DNA from 2 places in the Companilactobacillus heilongjiangensis genome. Region 1 is predicted to be linked to the other one. Evidence: a T-box and tRNA genes for the amino acid it is inferred to sense, from the RefSeq annotation. Region 1 holds a T-box; the other holds one or more tRNA genes.
What was found. A T-box is a leader RNA that pairs with one kind of tRNA and senses whether it is charged. The one in region 1 lies ahead of asnS (asparagine--tRNA ligase), so its partner is inferred to be a tRNA-Asn.
Positions count from the first base shown of each region.

Region 2: it encodes a tRNA-Asn, which carries the amino acid that the T-box ahead of asnS (asparagine--tRNA ligase) is inferred to sense. The anticodon was not compared.

Region 1 is NZ_CP012559.1:906,295-915,779, reverse strand. Features, by position in the region: gene JP39_RS04165 (hypothetical protein) at 1-1,729, opposite strand, end outside; gene JP39_RS04160 (multidrug effflux MFS transporter) at 1,925-3,100, shown strand; gene JP39_RS04155 (histidine phosphatase family protein) at 3,204-3,815, shown strand; gene JP39_RS04150 (tRNA dihydrouridine synthase) at 3,946-4,944, shown strand; gene JP39_RS12560 (hypothetical protein) at 4,996-5,157, opposite strand; gene JP39_RS04145 (DUF1700 domain-containing protein) at 5,138-5,698, opposite strand; gene JP39_RS04140 (PadR family transcriptional regulator) at 5,691-6,008, opposite strand; gene asnS (asparagine--tRNA ligase) at 6,259-7,650, opposite strand; T-box leader at 7,710-7,942, opposite strand; gene JP39_RS04130 (alpha/beta hydrolase) at 8,030-8,746, shown strand; gene JP39_RS04125 (hypothetical protein) at 8,830-9,485, shown strand, end outside.
Region 2 is NZ_CP012559.1:1,688,984-1,698,468, forward strand. Features, by position in the region: gene dapF (diaminopimelate epimerase) at 1-919, shown strand, start outside; tRNA gene JP39_RS07720 (tRNA-Arg) at 1,007-1,080, opposite strand; gene JP39_RS07725 (VOC family protein) at 1,263-1,730, shown strand; tRNA gene JP39_RS07730 (tRNA-Ser) at 1,809-1,899, opposite strand; tRNA gene JP39_RS07735 (tRNA-Asn) at 1,914-1,986, opposite strand; rRNA gene rrf (5S ribosomal RNA) at 1,996-2,112, opposite strand; rRNA gene JP39_RS07745 (23S ribosomal RNA) at 2,197-5,114, opposite strand; tRNA gene JP39_RS07750 (tRNA-Ala) at 5,225-5,297, opposite strand; tRNA gene JP39_RS07755 (tRNA-Ile) at 5,322-5,396, opposite strand; rRNA gene JP39_RS07760 (16S ribosomal RNA) at 5,482-7,048, opposite strand; gene JP39_RS07765 (LTA synthase family protein) at 7,728-9,485, opposite strand, start outside.

The DNA.
Region 1 (9,485 bases):
CAACACGATAATATTCAGTCGTTCCATCGTTTAAGTAGGCAATTCGATCACTGTACCAATCAGTATCACTTGCTAAAGCTCGATCTGTTACAGTATTTCCTTCAGCACTAGCCAGCTTCTTTATGCCATTAAGCTTAGTTTCGACAACAATTGGATGTGCTGTGTAAATATAAGCTTGTGAAGCCTTGACCCACTCATTTGTTGCAACTCGATAATACGTATCACCTTTGACAACAACTCTTTGATCACTTTGCCAGTCGCTGTTTGGTGCTAAAGCTCTGGTATCATCAGCGGTCATTGAATCAGCATTTAAATGATACAGTTTTACGTTTGGTTTATCTGGGAATGTGGAAACCGTTTGTTTAAGATATTCTGGTTTGACTCTATCGGTATTACTTGAAGAACCGGAGTTACTCTTTATAGGTGTGTATTTAACTGAATCTTTGGTAGTGATTGTGCCCTCTGCATTTACGTGGGCGCTTACTGTGGATTTATCTGCTTTATATCCACTGATTGTTGGTACCGGTACGGTAAGATTGTCACCGACTTCTCCAGTTATATCTGAAACTGTTTTCTCCCCTAGATTAGATGGGAATGTAACACTAGAAGTAATAACTTGATTCTGTACTATTTCAATATAGGGTTCAGGCGTATAGTCAAAATCAGTACTTAACTCTACTCCGTCTTCTTGCTTAATCCATTCACTTTGAGTAACTTCGTAAAAAATATCGCCATCACGATCAACCTTTGCGATTGGCACAAAAAAGGCAGTATTACCCGGATACTCAGATCCTTCCTTAAAAAAATAATTTGAATAATCATCGCATAAATATAATTCATATCGATTTTTGCCTGAGCCACTTAAGCTAATGGTTGCAAATCCGAAATCTTTAGATAAAGGTTTATTAGCTATCTTGACTTTTATTGGATTTAAATCATATTCCGTATCTTCCTCTGGTGTCAACGTTGCATCCACCGTTTGTCCAATACTACCCTTAAAATTATATTCAATATCTTTCTTATATTCATAAGAATACTTTTTAACTGTTCCTTCAACTGTACCGTCTGAATTTATACTATAGTTATCCCATTCAGAATCGTCATAAGTTATAGGATTTGACTTATTAATTGCAAAATAAGGATTACTTTTCAATGTAAAATTGTCAGTTCCAGATATCGTAGTTCCTTTAAAAGATGGCTTAATCCATTTATCATCTCCAATAAGATAATAACTATTTTTTTTATCATAATCATCATCATCATTTAGTGTCATTTTCTGCGATAATGAATAATCTTTACCCCCGTCTACGTACTCACCTTTAACTTCTTTACCAAAACTGTTAAAAACCTGATACGAAGTAGAATATATGCCTAAAAGATTTATCTTGTAATTAGATGAAGAATCATCAACTTCAGATGACTTTCGGTCAATAATAGAAACCTCAACGGATTTACCGCTTCCATCAGTTGACATAGCTTTAACAGTGGTCCCTATCTTACCCTTAACAGAATATTGCACTCCATTATATGTAATGTCTGCAGAAACAGTTCCATCGTCAGATGTAATCACATTTGAACCTTCAATGTCATATTCAACACTATCACTAGTTGGCACACTGGCAGTATCAGTCTCACCTGCAGCTTTAACAACCTGACTATTTCCTCCTAATAAAAATCCACTAAATAATAAAACTGATGCCAAAACGAAAACTCTCTTATTATTTTTCATATTATTTTCCCCCAAGGCTATCTACACAAATGCCTCATTTCTTAATAGTATTGCAATATCATAAATATATCTATATCATACTTATTAGACTTTAAAGAAATTAGGTGAAAACCATGGAATTATCTAACATCATGGCTTGTATGCCCGCAAATGATGCAGGACGTTTTTCAGCAGAATAAAATTTAGGAGTCTAAAATGAAAAACGTCCGTAACACCGTACCATCACTTTTATTAATTATTGTTCTCGTGGGATTTCCACAGATCAGTGAATCAATTTTTACCCCCGTCCTGCCACAAATCAGTGCCAACTTGCACGTTTCAGCGGGAACATCACAATTAACAATGAGCATTTACTTCATTGCTTTTGCCATTGGGGTACTCTTCTGGGGTCAATTGTCTGATAAAATTGGTCGGCGTTTAGCGATGAACCTAGGTATCGTCGTCTACTTAATTGGAAATATTGGATTATTTATCAGTCCAACATTTCAATTTTTATTATTTTCAAGATTTATTCAAGCTTTCGGAGCCAGTGTTGGTTCTGTTGTAACGCAAACTATTATGCGTGAAAGTTTTGACGGCATCGAGGGTGCCAAAGTTTTCTCGAAAGTGGGGGCTGCTATGGCATTGTCCCCTGCTTTTGGCCCATTAATTGGTGGACTTTTGGAAACATATTTTGGTTATCGAAACGTCTTCAGTGCCTTAATCATCATGGCAACGTTAGTATTGCTATACAGCTATTCTCGTTTGCCCGAAACGCGTGATACAAATAATATTCAACAAGTTTCACTTTTAAAAGTAACTTGGCGTTTGTTAAAGGACCCTGTAGTTTGGAGTTATGGGATTCTAATTGGCGGTATCAATGGAATCCTCTTCGGCTACTATTCAGAAGCACCATTTATTTTTATGGAACACTTCGGCTATTCGTCCGTTCAATATGGTAGTTTAGGTATGACTTTGGCTTTAGCCAGTTTGCTAGGAGCTATTCTAGTCAACTTTTTGGTTAAATATCTAAAATCTGAAACGATTGCCATTATCGGTTTAATATTCAGTTGCTTGTCGGGATTATTATTACTAATTAGCTTGCAATTTGATCAAGCCTACCTTTTGATAATCGGATTCTTCTTGATTTTCTTAGGATTAAATACAACTCTACCGATAACTTTGAACCTCGCTTTGAAAGGCTATGAAGATGTTATCGGCAGTGCCAGCGGTATCTTTAGTTTCGGATATTACTTGATTGTCAGTTTTCTAACTTACCTCGTCAGTTTTATCCACAATGGAACCATTTGGTCACTACCGATATTTATTTTGGCAGTCAGTGTAATTATGTTGCTAGTGTACTTGCCCATCGCTTTAAAAAATCGAATTTAATTGTAAAAGGATTTTATCTCATTTCGGGATAAAATCCTTTTTGGGTTTGCAATGTAAGCGGATTAATGGAATACTAAACTCATATATTTAAGGGGGGACAATTATGGTTGAATTATATATTGTCAGACACGGTGAAACTGACACCAATCATCAAGGAAAGATCAATGGTTTTGCGACTAATTTAGACTTAAATGAAACTGGTAGAAACCAAGTTAACTATTTGAAAGAACATCTCGATATCCACGATTTTGATGAAGTTTATTCAAGTCCTTTGAAACGTGCTGTTGAAACGGCTGAAATTTTAAATCAAAGCGTTCACGAAATTCAACTTGATAACCGCCTAGCTGAAATTAACTATGGCTCATGGGACGGACTTCCTGTTGATGAAGTGGTCGACAAGCATCCCGATGGCTTTGACGAAAATGGCTATATCACAGAAGACTACATCAAATACGCCAAAAACGGCGAATCATATCAAACAGTTTGGGCACGTGTTCAAGATTTTATTGATGATATGAAAAATAAAGGCGACGAGAAAATTATGATTGTTTGCCACGGTTTCGTTACTCGTTCATTCGTTAAATTGGTTACGAAAGCTCCAGATATTGAAGATATTGTTGAGCCTGACAATGCAAGTGTTACAAAGATCAAGATTTCAAATGCCAGTCACCGTCCTTATTTAGCTTATTATGGCCGACTAGAAAACATTAAATAAATAATTTTTAAAGATATCTCTATTACTGAGGTATCTTTTTTAATCTAATCATTAGATTCTACAGGCGTAAACTAGTAGTATATAAGGATACGAAAAAAACACTTTTAAACAAATAAAGAGGTAATCCAGTTTGACAGAATCAACATTTTGGCCAACAATTTCAGCCCAAGCAAAATCAGAACACCGTCCTTTTTTCACTATGGCACCAATGGAAGCTGTCAGTAATACAGTTTTCCGCCAAGTCATCACCCAGGCTTGTCCACCTGACACATTCTTCAGTGAATTCGTCTATGCAAAAAGTATCACTGATCCGAATACTAAATTTCCCGTTCATGGTCGACTTTATGTTGATTCACGCGAGAAAAAACGTCCAGTGGTTCAACTATGGGGCAACGAGGCAGAAGACTTTGAAAAGGCTGCGGTCTCATTGAAGGAACAAGGCTTTGAAGCTATCGACATCAATATGGGCTGTCCTGATGGGACTGTCATTAAAAATCATGGTGGCAGCGACTTAATTAGAAATCACCAATGGGCTCAAGAAGTGATTGCGGCTGCCAAAACTTCTGGTCTGGCTGTTAGTGCCAAAACTCGCCTTGGTTACAGTAAAGTTGAAGAATTCAAAGATTGGATTCCTTTCCTATTGGAACAACACGTTGACGTCTTAACTGTTCACTTACGTACTAAGATGGAAATGAGTAAAGTCCCTGCTCACCTTGAAGTAATTGATGACATGATTAAAATGCGTGATGAAATTGCACCAGAAACTTTGATTCAAATTAACGGTGATATTCCTGATTACCAAGCCGGTTTGAAACTGGCAAACGAACATCCCGGATTAGATGGCATCATGATTGGTCGTGGCGTCTTCGCTAATCCATTTGCTTTTGAAAAAGAACCAAAGAAACATTCATTGGATGAATTGCTGGATCTATTACAAATGCAGTTAAATCTCTTTGATGATTTTTCTAAGCATTACGACATGCCTCGTTTCCCTTCACTCAAGCGTTTCTTCAAGATTTATGCTCGCCCAGAATTGGGAGCAACTGATTTGAGAAATGCGATGATGGATACTAAATCTACTGACGATGTTAGAAAGATTTTGGCTGAGAAAGATAAATATTTGAAATAAAATAAAGGTTTCGTAAGTTTGAATTATACTTACGAAACCCTTTTTGCTATCCTAATTCCCTTTAATCGGAGCATACCAGCTACCACCGTGGTTAATTAAAGCACTGATATTAAAGTTCAAACTGAATAGTGTAGCTAACGCAAGTACAATCCCAACTATGATAAGAATTGTTCCCCAAAAAATAATTTTTGAATTAATTTTTAACAAGTCCATTTTTAATTCCCCTAACATTAAATTTTCTAAATAGATATTTATTAAAATTGAAAAGTTTCTGAGTTAAATACACAAAAAGCTGTTCTACCAATAATGAACCGCCTAAGAATAACAAGCAGATGCCAAGTTGGAACCCACCATATAGCAAACCTACTTTAACCATTACGACGAAACTACCAACCAGTGTCCAGCCACCAGCGATTAAAAAACTTACGGCAATGAGCAAAACTGCAAATAATAAAAGGACTGGTACTAAGTATGCTGCCAACAAAAGTGGTCCCCAAACTGGCAATGATCCAATCAACAACGCACTCTTCAAACGATCACTCGTCTGTGGTATTTCCACGTCATTGTCTGAAATAATTTCTACCAATACTTTTTTGACTCCACCAACTTTTTCAACTGCTTCAACTTCAGTAGCACCATTTTCAATTAAGTCATCCAAATATTCTGAATAATAATCGAGATAATCATCAGCATTCTTAACACCGAATTTTTGTAATTGCTTTTTTAATGTCTTTAAAAAATTTTGTTTATCCATCAATCTCTGCCCCTTTTATAAAACCAATAATTTTTTCAACTTGACCCCATTCGCCAACAAATTCAGCAATTTCTTGTCGGCCAACATCAGTTATTTGATAGTACTTTCGCACACGATTATTGTGAATTTTACTTTTAGTCGTAATCGCCTTTTTCGCTAGAAGTCGTTTTAAAATTGGATACAATGTTGACTCAGATACTTCAATCAACGGTGCCAAATCATTGATAATGGCATATCCATATGATTCCTTCCGTTCTAGCTCGGCTAATACGCAAATATCTAATAATCCTTTTTTTAATTGTGTATTCATTTTATACCTCGCTATACAAAGTATTATGTATTAGGATGTATTATTTGTCAATATAAAAAAATAGCTATCGAATATTTTAGGATTCGATAGCTATTTGATAATTATATATGGGCAGTGGCTCTAAAACGAGTTCCACCAGCCAATTTCTTCCGCTTTGCCTAACTTCCCAAATCATCCGCAAAGTTCAGCGGATAATTCGTGAAGTCATGCAAATGCTCGGAAATTCCCGGGCTTGTTCCACTCTCTGTCTCTAAAATTCAGCATTACCCGGTGTTCTAGGATAAGCAATGACATCTCTGATATTTTCCATACCTGTGATGTACATGATCAATCTTTCAAATCCAATACCGAAACCTGAGTGAACTGTACCACCGTACTTACGTAATTCTAAGTACCACTTGTAGTCATCTTCGTTCATATCAAGTTCAGCCATTCTTGCTTCTAGCTTATCAAGACGTTCCTCACGTTGTGAACCACCAATTAATTCACCAATTTCGGGAACTAATAAGTCGGCTGCAGCAACTGTCTTGCCATCTTCATTAGCACGCATGTAGAATGCCTTAAATTCCTTTGGATAGTCAGTAATAAATACTGGCTTCTTGTAAACTTGTTCTGATAAGTAACGTTCGTGTTCTGAATCTAAGTCAAGTCCCCAGTAAGGTTTAACTTCAAATTCAACATCGGTTGCTTTTTCCAAAATATCGATGGCATCAGTATAAGTTACGTGGGCAAATTCTTCTCCAGCTGTAGCTTTCAAACGGTCAATCAAAGTATTATCAACGTTTTCGTTCAAGAAGTCTAGTTCTTCTTTAGCATGATCCATAACGTAGTTGATAACATACTTCAACAACTCTTCTGAACAATCCATTTCATCTTGCAAGTCAGCGAAAGCCATTTCTGGTTCGATCATCCAGAATTCAGATGCGTGACGACCAGTATGTGAGTTTTCAGCTCTAAATGTAGGACCAAATGTATAAACGTTTCTGAATGCCATAGCAAATGGTTCAACTTCTAGTTGTCCACTAACTGTTAGGTTAGTTTCTTTTCTAAAGAAGTCTTCACTGTAATCAACTTTGCCATCGTCTGTCTTAGGTACGTTGTTCATGTCCAAAGTTGTTACTTCAAACATTTCACCGGCACCCTCGGCATCTGAACTGGTGATAATTGGTGTGTGAACGTATACGAAATCATGTTGTTGTAGGTATTCGTGGATAGCAAAAGCAGCTAGTGAACGGATACGGAATACTGAATAGAATGTGTTAGTTCTAGGACGCAAGTGGGCAATTGATCTCATAAATTCGTATGAGTGAGCCTTCTTTTGTAATGGATAATCGGCGTCAGAAGCACCTTCTTCAATAATTTCAGTAGCGTGAATTTCGAAAGGTTGTTGTGCCTTAGGAGTTAGTGCCAATTCACCGACAACTTTAATAGTTGTGCTGATTGGGAACTTAACAACTTCAGCGTAATTTTCCATATCGCTAGTCATAACAACTTGAACATTCTTAAAGAATGAACCGTCGTTTAATTCGATAAAGCCAACTCGCTTTGAACCTCTGATTGTACGAATCCAACCAGAAACAGTGATTTGGTCACCGTCAGCAAATTCTTTTTTGTATAAATCTTTAACTAAAACGTTTTGCATTGATTTCTCCTTATGTTCTCAGAATACTATAGACGAAAAAAAGATCCTCCATCCCCAATAAAAGGGACGAAAGATCTTTCCGCGGTACCACCCAAGTTTTTTATAAAAAAACACCTCAAAGTACATTAAATACTTGCCAATTATAACGTACTGGTTGACGTCTAAACCTACTCTCGAAATTTCAGCTAGAAGAACAAAGATGTTTTTCTTATATACCGACACGCCAAGCTCTCACTACCCTTGACTCCCTGTGGATAAAGTATATAGTACTCCTTCTTTTAATATCAAAAACATATTAATTTTCTTAAATGTATCATATCCTTATACAGCTTGTAAAGTACAATATTGATATAGATATTTTAAGATTGGGGTTTAATTTATGAAAAAATCAGTAAAATGGCTACTTGGCATTGTCATTACACTTGTCGCACTAGTCTTAATCATGCTTGCCGTGGTCAAAAATAAAGAGTATTCACCTTCTACAACTGCTAACTCTGCAGCCGAAAACAGCACGATTGTAGACAATACTATCAAATTTTCTGGTGACGACAGTAAGCCTAAAGTCATCTTTTACCCAGGTGCTTTAGTTGATCCCAAGAGTTACAGTATCTGGGCTAACAAGGTGGCACAAGCGGGGTACAGCGTTTATATCGTTCGTTTTCCTCTCGATTTAGCAGTCCTTAATGCCAATGCAGCATCCAAAGTACAGGGCAATTATGATTACATTATCGGTGGTCATTCTTTAGGTGGCACGATGGCTTGTCGTTATGCCAAAAATCATTCCCAAAAACTCAAAGGAGTCTTCCTTTTAGCAAGTTATCCTGAAAAAAAAGGTGATTTACATGAAATAAAAGTACCAATTATCTCACTAACTGGAACAAATGACGGAGTTTTAAACTATACCAATTATAAAAAGGCTAAAAAATTACTGCCAAATAATACTATTTATGAACAGATTTCTGGTGGTAATCATGGTGGTTTTGGTAGCTACGGCAAGCAGTCTGGCGATAATACCGCATCTATCAGCAACGCAAAACAACAAAATATTATAAGTACGTTATTAATAAATTGGTTAAATCACCGCATTAGTGAATAAACTAAAACGTTTTCATAAATTTCCACAAAAGCGCATACATTTTTGTTATACTGGGTCTAGTTGTTACATCTTTTGGGGGAAATATGACTATCTTAATTAATAAAAATATCAATTTATCTGCTGATTCAAAAACATTCATTGAACAATATATCAATTACGTACACGATGTTAACCCGAAGGATATTTATGAGGGTTTGAATAATAAACAAATATTGAAGAATAAATTTATCTTTCAAATATATCAACTTGAGAATCTTGACCTTGCTGACGTTGACTTGCATGTTACTAATAACACAGTTTACGTCTTAGCACGTTTCTGGAATTCCAAAATCATTAATATTGGGACAATTCCTCTGACTAAAGGTCTTAAAATGGCCTTAGCACAAGATTCGTACCCTACACTTTCAATTGCCGGTGGTAACTATAAAAAGGTTGTCACGGATGAATATGGCGAAGACAGCATCATTGATGACTTTGAACCATATCAATTAACATTGGCAGTTCATAAAGCTGAACCAATTGACAGTCGTGTTGAAAAAATTGACACAATTTATCACTATGCTTTTAAGAGTGAACAAAGTTTGGTGACAATTTCTAAGAATATGATGCGTTGTTTCGCAGTCTTTGGATTATTGTTAGGACTAGGGTTCATGTTCCTCGGATTTTTCCTAACTGGTTTGATGGTAATTATCGCCTTCTTCGGTGTTAATTCATACACATTATTATTGGCCGATACGCA
Region 2 (9,485 bases), 780 kb from region 1:
CTTAGATCAAACGCTACTCGAAACAACTTTGAATGATGATGAATTAAAATCTGTCGCAATTAACTTCTGTGACAATATTCTTGGTGGTGCCGATGGATTATTAGTTATCGATACAAGTGAAAACTGTCTTGGCAAGATGCGTGTTATCAATGCCGATGGTAGTGAAGCTAAGATGTGTGGCAATGGCTTGAGAACAGTCAGTCGTTACCTATCCGAAAAATATCAGCTAGATAATTTTAAAATTGAAACTATGGAGTCAGACCTAGATGTTGAAAAGGCTCCAGATCTTTATAACGGCGTTCCAGCATTCAGTGTTGAAATCTCACCAATCTCTTTCCAAAAAGCCGATTTACCCTTCTCATATAAGCAAAATGATGAAATGATCGATATGATGGTTCCTGAATTTTTACCAGACCAGAGTTTTACCGCTATAGCGGTGCCCAATCCTCATTTAATCAGCTTTGTGCCTGAAGTCAGTCAATTAGAATTAGGTGACCTAGGTCAGAAACTTAATGGCAAGAACGAATACTTCCCTGAAGGTGTTAATGTCAGTTTCAGTCAGATTCTCGACACTAATAAAATCTTTGTTCAAACATACGAACGTGGCGTTGGCTTTACCAATGCTTGCGGTACTGGTATGTCAGCTACCAGTCTCGCCTTTGCAATGTTGCACCCAGATAAATTCGACCCTGATAAAGAAATCAGTGTTTACAATCCTGGCGGCATGGTTAAAACTAAAATCACTTTAAATCCAGTCAAAGAAAACAGTCAATTAAGACTAATTGGTAATGCTACATTCACTCATACACTTGAAGTTAGTGAATTCAACCTTCATAGCAACAATCTCAACGACATTGACGTTGCAGAAACTGGTGAAGAGAAAGATTACCAAGCATTCGTTGAAAGTATTTCGCAATAATTTCACAATGGACATCATTTAGATGATGTCTATTTTTTTGCATAAAAAAAAGACCTATGAGATAAACTCATAAGTCTTTCAAATTAGTGCGCCTAGTAGGAGTCGAACCTACAACCTTCTGATTCGTAGTCAGACACTCTATCCAATTGCGCTATAGGCGCATATCAATAACTCAACAAAAATAATTATAGCATACATATTGTAAATTTGTATACGACTTTTTTTATTTTTTAACAACAATTTTTAGATCAAATTTAATTCATAGTTTCTGAGTAAAATTATATATATCTAACACTATAACTGGTACAATTTGGTCATAAAATCAAATCTGGAGATGATTCCGATGCAATCACAAATTTACCCTTACATTGCATTTAATAGCGCTAAGGAAGCTATTGAGTACTATCAAGATGTCTTTGGAGCGACTGAAGTTTATCGTATCAGTCCTCAACTTGAACAAGCTAAGCAGTTTGGTCTTCCTGAAGATTTAAACTTAGAAGATTTAACTATGCATGCCGGTTTTACTGTTCTTGGTATGAAAATTGAATGTTCTGATGCATTTAGTGGCAATGCTGAACCTAGTGGACAAATATCATTAATGTTAGATATAAATAACGAAGATCCCGAAAGCGTTAAAGCTGCTGACAATTTCTACAAACACCTCGAAGAATCTGGTCAAGTTGAAATCACTATGCCCTTCGAGGAACAATTCTGGGGTGGCAAAATGGGTGGCTTTACTGATAAATATGGTATCAATTGGATGTTGCACACATCTCCATGGTCACAATCACAAGATCATAAAAACGATTAATCGTAACAAAAAAGGATTCATATCGAATGATATGAATCCTTTTTTAAGTGTTATATTACCCTTTTGAATTAGAGTTTACGGAGAGTAGGGGGTTCGAACCCCTGATACAAGTCAATACTCGTATACATGATTTCCAATCATGCTCCTTCAACCACTCGGACAACTCTCCAAGATAAAAAAAAACTCCGGTTGTCAGACTCGAACTGACGACAACCTGATTAACAGTCAGGTGCTCTACCAACTGAGCTAAACCGGAATAATAACAGCGTGGCAGCTCCCTATCCTCGCGGGTAGTTTCCCACCAACTACTTTCGGCGCGGAGAAGCTTAACTTCTGTGTTCGGCATGGGAACAGGTGTATCCTTCTCACTATCGCCACCACACTATTTTCGCTCGTACCCTGAAAACTAGATATTAAGAACAATGAATTAAATTTTGAATCACTTCGAACTGCTGTAAACTCTTACTCGATTAAGTCCTCGATCTATTAGTACTGCTCAGCTCCATGTATCGCTACACTTCCACCCGCAGCCTATCTACGTCATAATCTCTAACGGATCTTACTTCCATAAAGGAATGGGAAATCTCATCTCGAGGGGGGCTTCACACTTAGATGCTTTCAGCGTTTATCCCTTCCATACGTAGCTACCCAGCGATGCGCCTGGCGGCACAACTGGTACACCAGAGGTATGTCCATCCCGGTCCTCTCGTACTAAGGACAGCTCCTCTCAAATTTCCTACGCCCGCGACGGATAGGGACCGAACTGTCTCACGACGTTCTGAACCCAGCTCGCGTACCGCTTTAATGGGCGAACAGCCCAACCCTTGGGACCGACTACAGCCCCAGGATGCGATGAGCCGACATCGAGGTGCCAAACCTCCCCGTCGATGTGAACTCTTGGGGGAGATAAGCCTGTTATCCCCAGGGTAGCTTTTATCCGTTGAGCGATGGCCCTTCCATATGGTACCACCGGATCACTAACTCCGACTTTCGTCCCTGCTCGACTTGTCAGTCTCGCAGTCAAGCTCGCTTATACGTTTACACTCTGCGAATGATTTCCAACCATTCTGAGCGAACCTTTGAGCGCCTCCGTTACATTTTAGGAGGCGACCGCCCCAGTCAAACTGCCCACCAGACACTGTCCCCCACCGCGCTGAGCGGCGTGGGTTAGAGTTTTCATATAACAAGGGTAGTATCCCACCAATGCCTCCTTCGAAACTAGCGTTCCGAAATCAACGGCTCCTACCTATCCTGTACATGTCACACAAAAACTCAATATCAAGCTACAGTAAAGCTCCATGGGGTCTTTCCGTCCTGTCGCGGGTAACCCGCATCTTCACGGGTATTATAATTTCACCGAGTCTCTCGTTGAGACAGTGCCCAAATCATTACGCCTTTCGTGCGGGTCGGAACTTACCCGACAAGGAATTTCGCTACCTTAGGACCGTTATAGTTACGGCCGCCGTTTACTGGGGCTTCAATTCTCAGCTTCGCAAAAGCTAACTGATCCTCTTAACCTTCCAGCACCGGGCAGGCGTCAGCCCATATACGTCATCTTACGATTTAGCATAGACCTGTGTTTTTGATAAACAGTTGTTTGGGCCTATTCACTGCGGCTGGCTGTTACACCAGCACCCCTTCTCCCGAAGTTACGGGGTCATTTTGCCGAGTTCCTTAACGAGAGTTCACTCGCTGACCTTAGGATACTCTCCTCGACTACCTGTGTCGGTTTGCGGTACGGGTAGTTTATTTCTAACTAGGAACTTTTCTCGGCAGTGTGAGTTACTGTGCTTCGCTACTAAAATTTCACTCCCCATCATAACTTGTCCTTAAAGGTAAAAGCATTTGACTCTTACCAAGACTTGCTATTTGGACGCGCATATCCATCAGCGCGCACACATCATCCTCCTGCGTCCTTCCATCGTTCAAACAAAATAAACTAGTACGGGAATATCAACCCGTTATCCATCGATTACACCTCTCGGTCTCATCTTAGGCCCCGACTAACCCTGGGAGGACGAGCCTTCCCCAGGAAACCTTAGTCTTTCGGCCGACCAGATTCTCACTGGTCTTTCGTTACTCATACCGGCATTCTCACTTCTAAGAACTCCACTGCTCCTCACGGTACAGCTTCAATGCTCTTACAACGCTCTCCTACCACGTGTCTTACGACACATCCACAGTTTCGGTATCATGCTTAGCCCCGGTACATTTTCGGCGCAGAATCACTCGACTAGTGAGCTATTACGCACTCTTTGAATGAATGGCTGCTTCTGAGCCAACATCCTAGTTGTCTATGCGTTTCCACATCCTTTTCCACTTAGCATGAATTTTGGGACCTTAACTGGTGATCTGGGCTGTTTCCCTTTCGACGGTGGATCTTATCACTCATCGTCTGACTCCCGGGTATAGATTGATGGTATTCGGAGTTTATCTGAATTCAGTAACCCAAGACGGGCCCCTAGTCCAAACAGTGCTCTACCTCCATAATCCTAATCCCCGAGGCTAACCCTAAAGCTATTTCGGAGAGAACCAGCTATCTCCAAGTTCGTTTGGAATTTCACCGCTACCCACAACTCATCCCAGCATTTTTCAACATACACGGGTTCGGTCCTCCAATGCGTTTTACCGCATCTTCAACCTGGTCATGGGTAGGTCACTTGGTTTCGGGTCTACATCAACATACTTAGTCGCCCTATTCAGACTCGCTTTCGCTACGGCTCCGACTTTTCATCTTAACCTTGCATGTTAACGTAACTCGCCGGTTCATTCTACAAAAGGCACGCCATCACCCATTAACGGGCTCTGACTACTTGTAGGCACACGGTTTCAGGATCTATTTCACTCCCCTTCCGGGGTACTTTTCACCTTTCCCTCACGGTACTGGTTCACTATCGATCACTAGGGAGTATTTAGCCTTGGGAGATGGTCCTCCCAGATTCCGACGGAGTTTCTCGTGTTCCGCCGTACTCAGGATACTGAATGGAGTGGGTCAGATTTCGTTTACGAGGCTTTCACTCTCTTTGGCCAAGCTTTCCAACTTGTTCAACTATCATTACCTTTTGTTCTCACAACATCAGTCCTACAACCCTAAAGAGCAAGCTCTTTAGTTTGGGCTATTCCCGTTTCGCTCGCCGCTACTCAGGGAATCGAATTTTCTTTCTCTTCCTGCAACTACTTAGATGTTTCAGTTCATTGCGTGTTCCTCTTGATTGCTATGTATTCACAAACAAGTAAATATCCATTACGATATTTGGGTTCCCCCATTCGGAAATCCCCGGATCAAAGCTTACTTACAGCTCCCCGAGGCGTATCGTCGTTAGTTACGTCCTTCATCGGCTCCTAGTGTCTAGGCATCCACCGTGCGCCCTTTATAACTTAATCTTGACAAAATATGAAATTAATCATTTTTATCGCGCAGTTTTCGGTGTTTCTTTAATTCATTATTTCTTAATATCCAGTTTTCAAGGTACGAACATTGGCATTTCTGCCAATGGAGGCTAACGGGATCGAACCGATGACCTCCTGCTTGCAAAGCAGGTGCTCTCCCAGCTGAGCTAAGCCCCCATATGGTACTTATTAATATGAGAATGGGCCTAAATGGACTTGAACCATCGACCTCACGCTTATCAGGCGTGCGCTCTAAACCAGCTGAGCTATAGGCCCGAAAAACGCCCGGTAGGCCTCTCAAAACTAAACAAAGTTTTAACAATTGTGTATTTCCGTTGATGCTTACGCATCATATCCTTAGAAAGGAGGTGATCCAGCCGCAGGTTCTCCTACGGCTACCTTGTTACGACTTCACCCTAATCATTTGTCCCACCTTAGACGGCTAGCTCCCCGAAGGGTTACCCCACCGGCTTTGGGTGTTACAAACTCTCATGGTGTGACGGGCGGTGTGTACAAGGCCCGGGAACGTATTCACCGCGGCATGCTGATCCGCGATTACTAGCGATTCCAGCTTCATGTAGGCGAGTTGCAGCCTACAATCCGAACTGAGATCGGTTTTAAGTGATTTGCTTGCCCTCGCGAGTTCGCAGCACGTTGTACCGACCATTGTAGCACGTGTGTAGCCCAGGTCATAAGGGGCATGATGATTTGACGTCGTCCCCACCTTCCTCCGGTTTGTCACCGGCAGTCTCACCAGAGTGCCCAACTGAATGCTGGCAACTGATAATAAGGGTTGCGCTCGTTGCGGGACTTAACCCAACATCTCACGACACGAGCTGACGACAACCATGCACCACCTGTATCCATGTCCCCGAAGGGAAAGACTAATCTCTTAGCTTTTCATGGTATGTCAAGACCTGGTAAGGTTCTTCGCGTTGCTTCGAATTAAACCACATGCTCCACCGCTTGTGCGGGCCCCCGTCAATTCCTTTGAGTTTCAATCTTGCGATCGTACTCCCCAGGCGGAGTGCTTAATGCGTTAGCTGCAGCACTGAAGGGCGGAAACCCTCCAACACTTAGCACTCATCGTTTACGGCATGGACTACCAGGGTATCTAATCCTGTTTGCTACCCATGCTTTCGAATCTCAGCGTCAGTTACAGACCAGAAAGCCGCCTTCGCCACTGGTGTTCTTCCATATATCTACGCATTCCACCGCTACACATGGAGTTCCACTTTCCTCTTCTGCACTCAAGTTTACCAGTTTTCGAAGCACTTCCTCGGTTGAGCCGAGGGCTTTCACTTCAAACTTAATAAACCGCCTACATTCTCTTTACGCCCAATAAATCCGGACAACGCTTGCCACCTACGTATTACCGCGGCTGCTGGCACGTAGTTAGCCGTGGCTTTCTGGTTGAATACCGTCAGTACGTGAACAGTTACTCTCACGCATGTTCTTCTTCAACAACAGAGTTTTACGATCCGAAAACCTTCTTCACTCACGCGGCATTGCTCCATCAGGCTTTCGCCCATTGTGGAAGATTCCCTACTGCTGCCTCCCGTAGGAGTTTGGGCCGTGTCTCAGTCCCAATGTGGCCGATTACCCTCTCAGGTCGGCTACGTATCATTGCCTTGGTGAGCCTTTACCTCACCAACTAGCTAATACGCCGCGGGTCCATCCAAAAGCGATAGCAGAGCCATCTTTTAAACTACGATCATGTGAAAGTAGTTGTTATGCGGTATTAGCACTTGTTTCCAAATGTTATCCCCCACTTTTGGGCAGGTTACCCACGTGTTACTCACCCGTCCGCCACTCACTTAGATCCGATTCATGAAGCAAGCTTCAATCATCGGGAAAGTTCGTTCGACTTGCATGTATTAGGCATGCCGCCAGCGTTCGTCCTGAGCCAGGATCAAACTCTCATATTAAAAGTTTGTGACTCAATAAAAATATTAAATACTAGCGAATTGACTTCGTTGTAAATCCAACAAATAAATGTTGGCCTACACAATTTTAGTGTTAAAACTTTGTTCAGTTTTCAAAGGTCTACCAGCTGATTAAGCGCTTACGCTCATCAGCGACTTAATTATTTTATCAAGCTGACAAATGAATGTCAAGAACTTTTTAAAATAATTTTCCTAACAATCTATCAAACAAATGATAAATTGTTAGGAGTTATCCAACAGACAACTTAGTTATCATATCGAAGTTACAAGACCAAGTCAAGAACTTTTTTAAAATAATTAAAGGCGATTAAGATAAGCAATTAAGCTTGAATCCGTTGACGCCGTTGTCATCTGTCGCAACAACAAGATATATATTACCAATTAGATTAAGTTTGCGCAACCCTTTTTTACAAAAAAGTTGAATTTTTTTCAAAAGATTAATCATATCCGCTGTTAAACACTATCTTACTACCTATTAACGGACTCTGTCCATACAAAAAATGGTGATTTTTCACCTCAAACATACAGCATAAACACGTAACAAAACATAGCTTTTTCCACTTAAACAAACAAATAGCCCCAGCAATCCCAAATTGGATTACTGGAGCCATTTGTCTTAATACTCGAAAGTTGACCATGTCTGTCACACTCTCGCTTCTATTTACTTGTCAGAACTCAATTCTGGCGCGTCTGTTTGATAGAGATCAACCATTGACTTATTGTCATTCTGAGCCAATAGACTAGTCCCTTTCTCCTTTTGTGCCTTCTTGAGTGCTTTCAAGGCAGTACTCTTCTTATATGAGTAGTCTTTCTTATTAACAGTTGTAAATCCAGGTAGTTTATGGAACCTCAAGAGATCTCCGTTGATAACACGATCTGACAACGACAATTCTGTTGTTACACGGTTAGAGAGTTTCTCTTTCTCTTCTTTAGAAATCTTCTTGTCCACTTTACCCGTCTTAGTATTATAGTAAGTTCCCCCGACCTTCGATACCGTTGGCGAGACGAAGTTACCATTTCTAAACGCTACGACTTGTGAATGTTCACTAGATAACATATCACTACCAAATTGAATCATATTCTTATTATCGATTCCTAATAGGTTCAATAGTGTAGGAAGAACATCGATTTCACCACCATAAGTATGGTTGATTCCACCTTTTAGTCCATCCATATGAATCATAAATGGTACACGTTGATATTGAGCATCATTGAATTCATTGAATCCTTTAATACCTGTCAACTTAGCCATGGCTTTCTTATGGTTATTAGAAATACCGTAGTGATCACCATATAGTACAACCATACTGTTCTTATCTAGGCCAGTTTCTTTCAACCATGCCATAAACTCACCGATAGATTGATCCAAGTAATGAGCTGTTTGGACATAGCCATCGACAGTCTTATCGCCAGTATCAGTCTTTTCGATTGATTGGTTCTTCTTATCTAGAGTATATGGATAGTGGTTCGTAACGGTAATCAGTTTTGCATAGAAAGGCTGTGGCAATTGTTCAATATATTGTGCAGAATCACGCATGAAAATCTTATCTTTCATACCATAGCCGACGTTATAGCTCTTCTTCTCTTTATAATAGTTAGAACTGAAGAAGTAGTCGTATCCCCATGACTTATAAGCATTGTCACGATTCCAGAAACTTGGAACATCCCCATGGAATGAAGCGGACGTATAGCCGGCCTCTTGATCCAAAATGGCTGGAGCAGCTTGGAAGGTATTTGTCGTACCATCAGTAACCATAGCTGAACCTTCTGGTAATCCAAAGAGTGAGTTTTCCAGCATCAATTCCGCATCGGCAGTCTTACCTTGTCCAACTTGGTTAAAGAAGTTGTCAAAACTCAAGGTATCGTCTTGATGATAAAGTTTGTTCAAGTTTGGAGTTACCTCTTCGCCATCGACCTTATAGTCAATCATGAACTGTTGCAAACTCTCCAAATGGATAATAAAGACATTCTTACCCTTAGCAACTCCTGTGTATTCCACATTAGGCTGTACGTAATTGTCTTTCATATACTTTTCAATTGAATTGATATCGGAACTCTTGGCTTGCGACTTAACAGCATTAGTCTGTGTTGTCTTAACCATATCGTACACATTAAAGACATTTAGTCCCAAATACTTCACGATATAGTTATTATCGAAAGTTCTTGTCAAAAGTTGTGAACGGTCACTTTCAGCTAAAGTTAGATTAGCACCAAATAACAAGACAGCCAGTGAACTGATTAGAACTGGAATCCGCCAGTTGAGGCGTTTAATATCCATCTTAATGACATGGAAAGCCAATAACAATATCAGAATAATCACATCGGCAAAGACTAAGAAGTCGGTTGGCTTCAAGATACCTAAGATACTCTTACCTAGGTTATTTGTAACTGAACCGGACCCCTTAATCAAAACCATCGT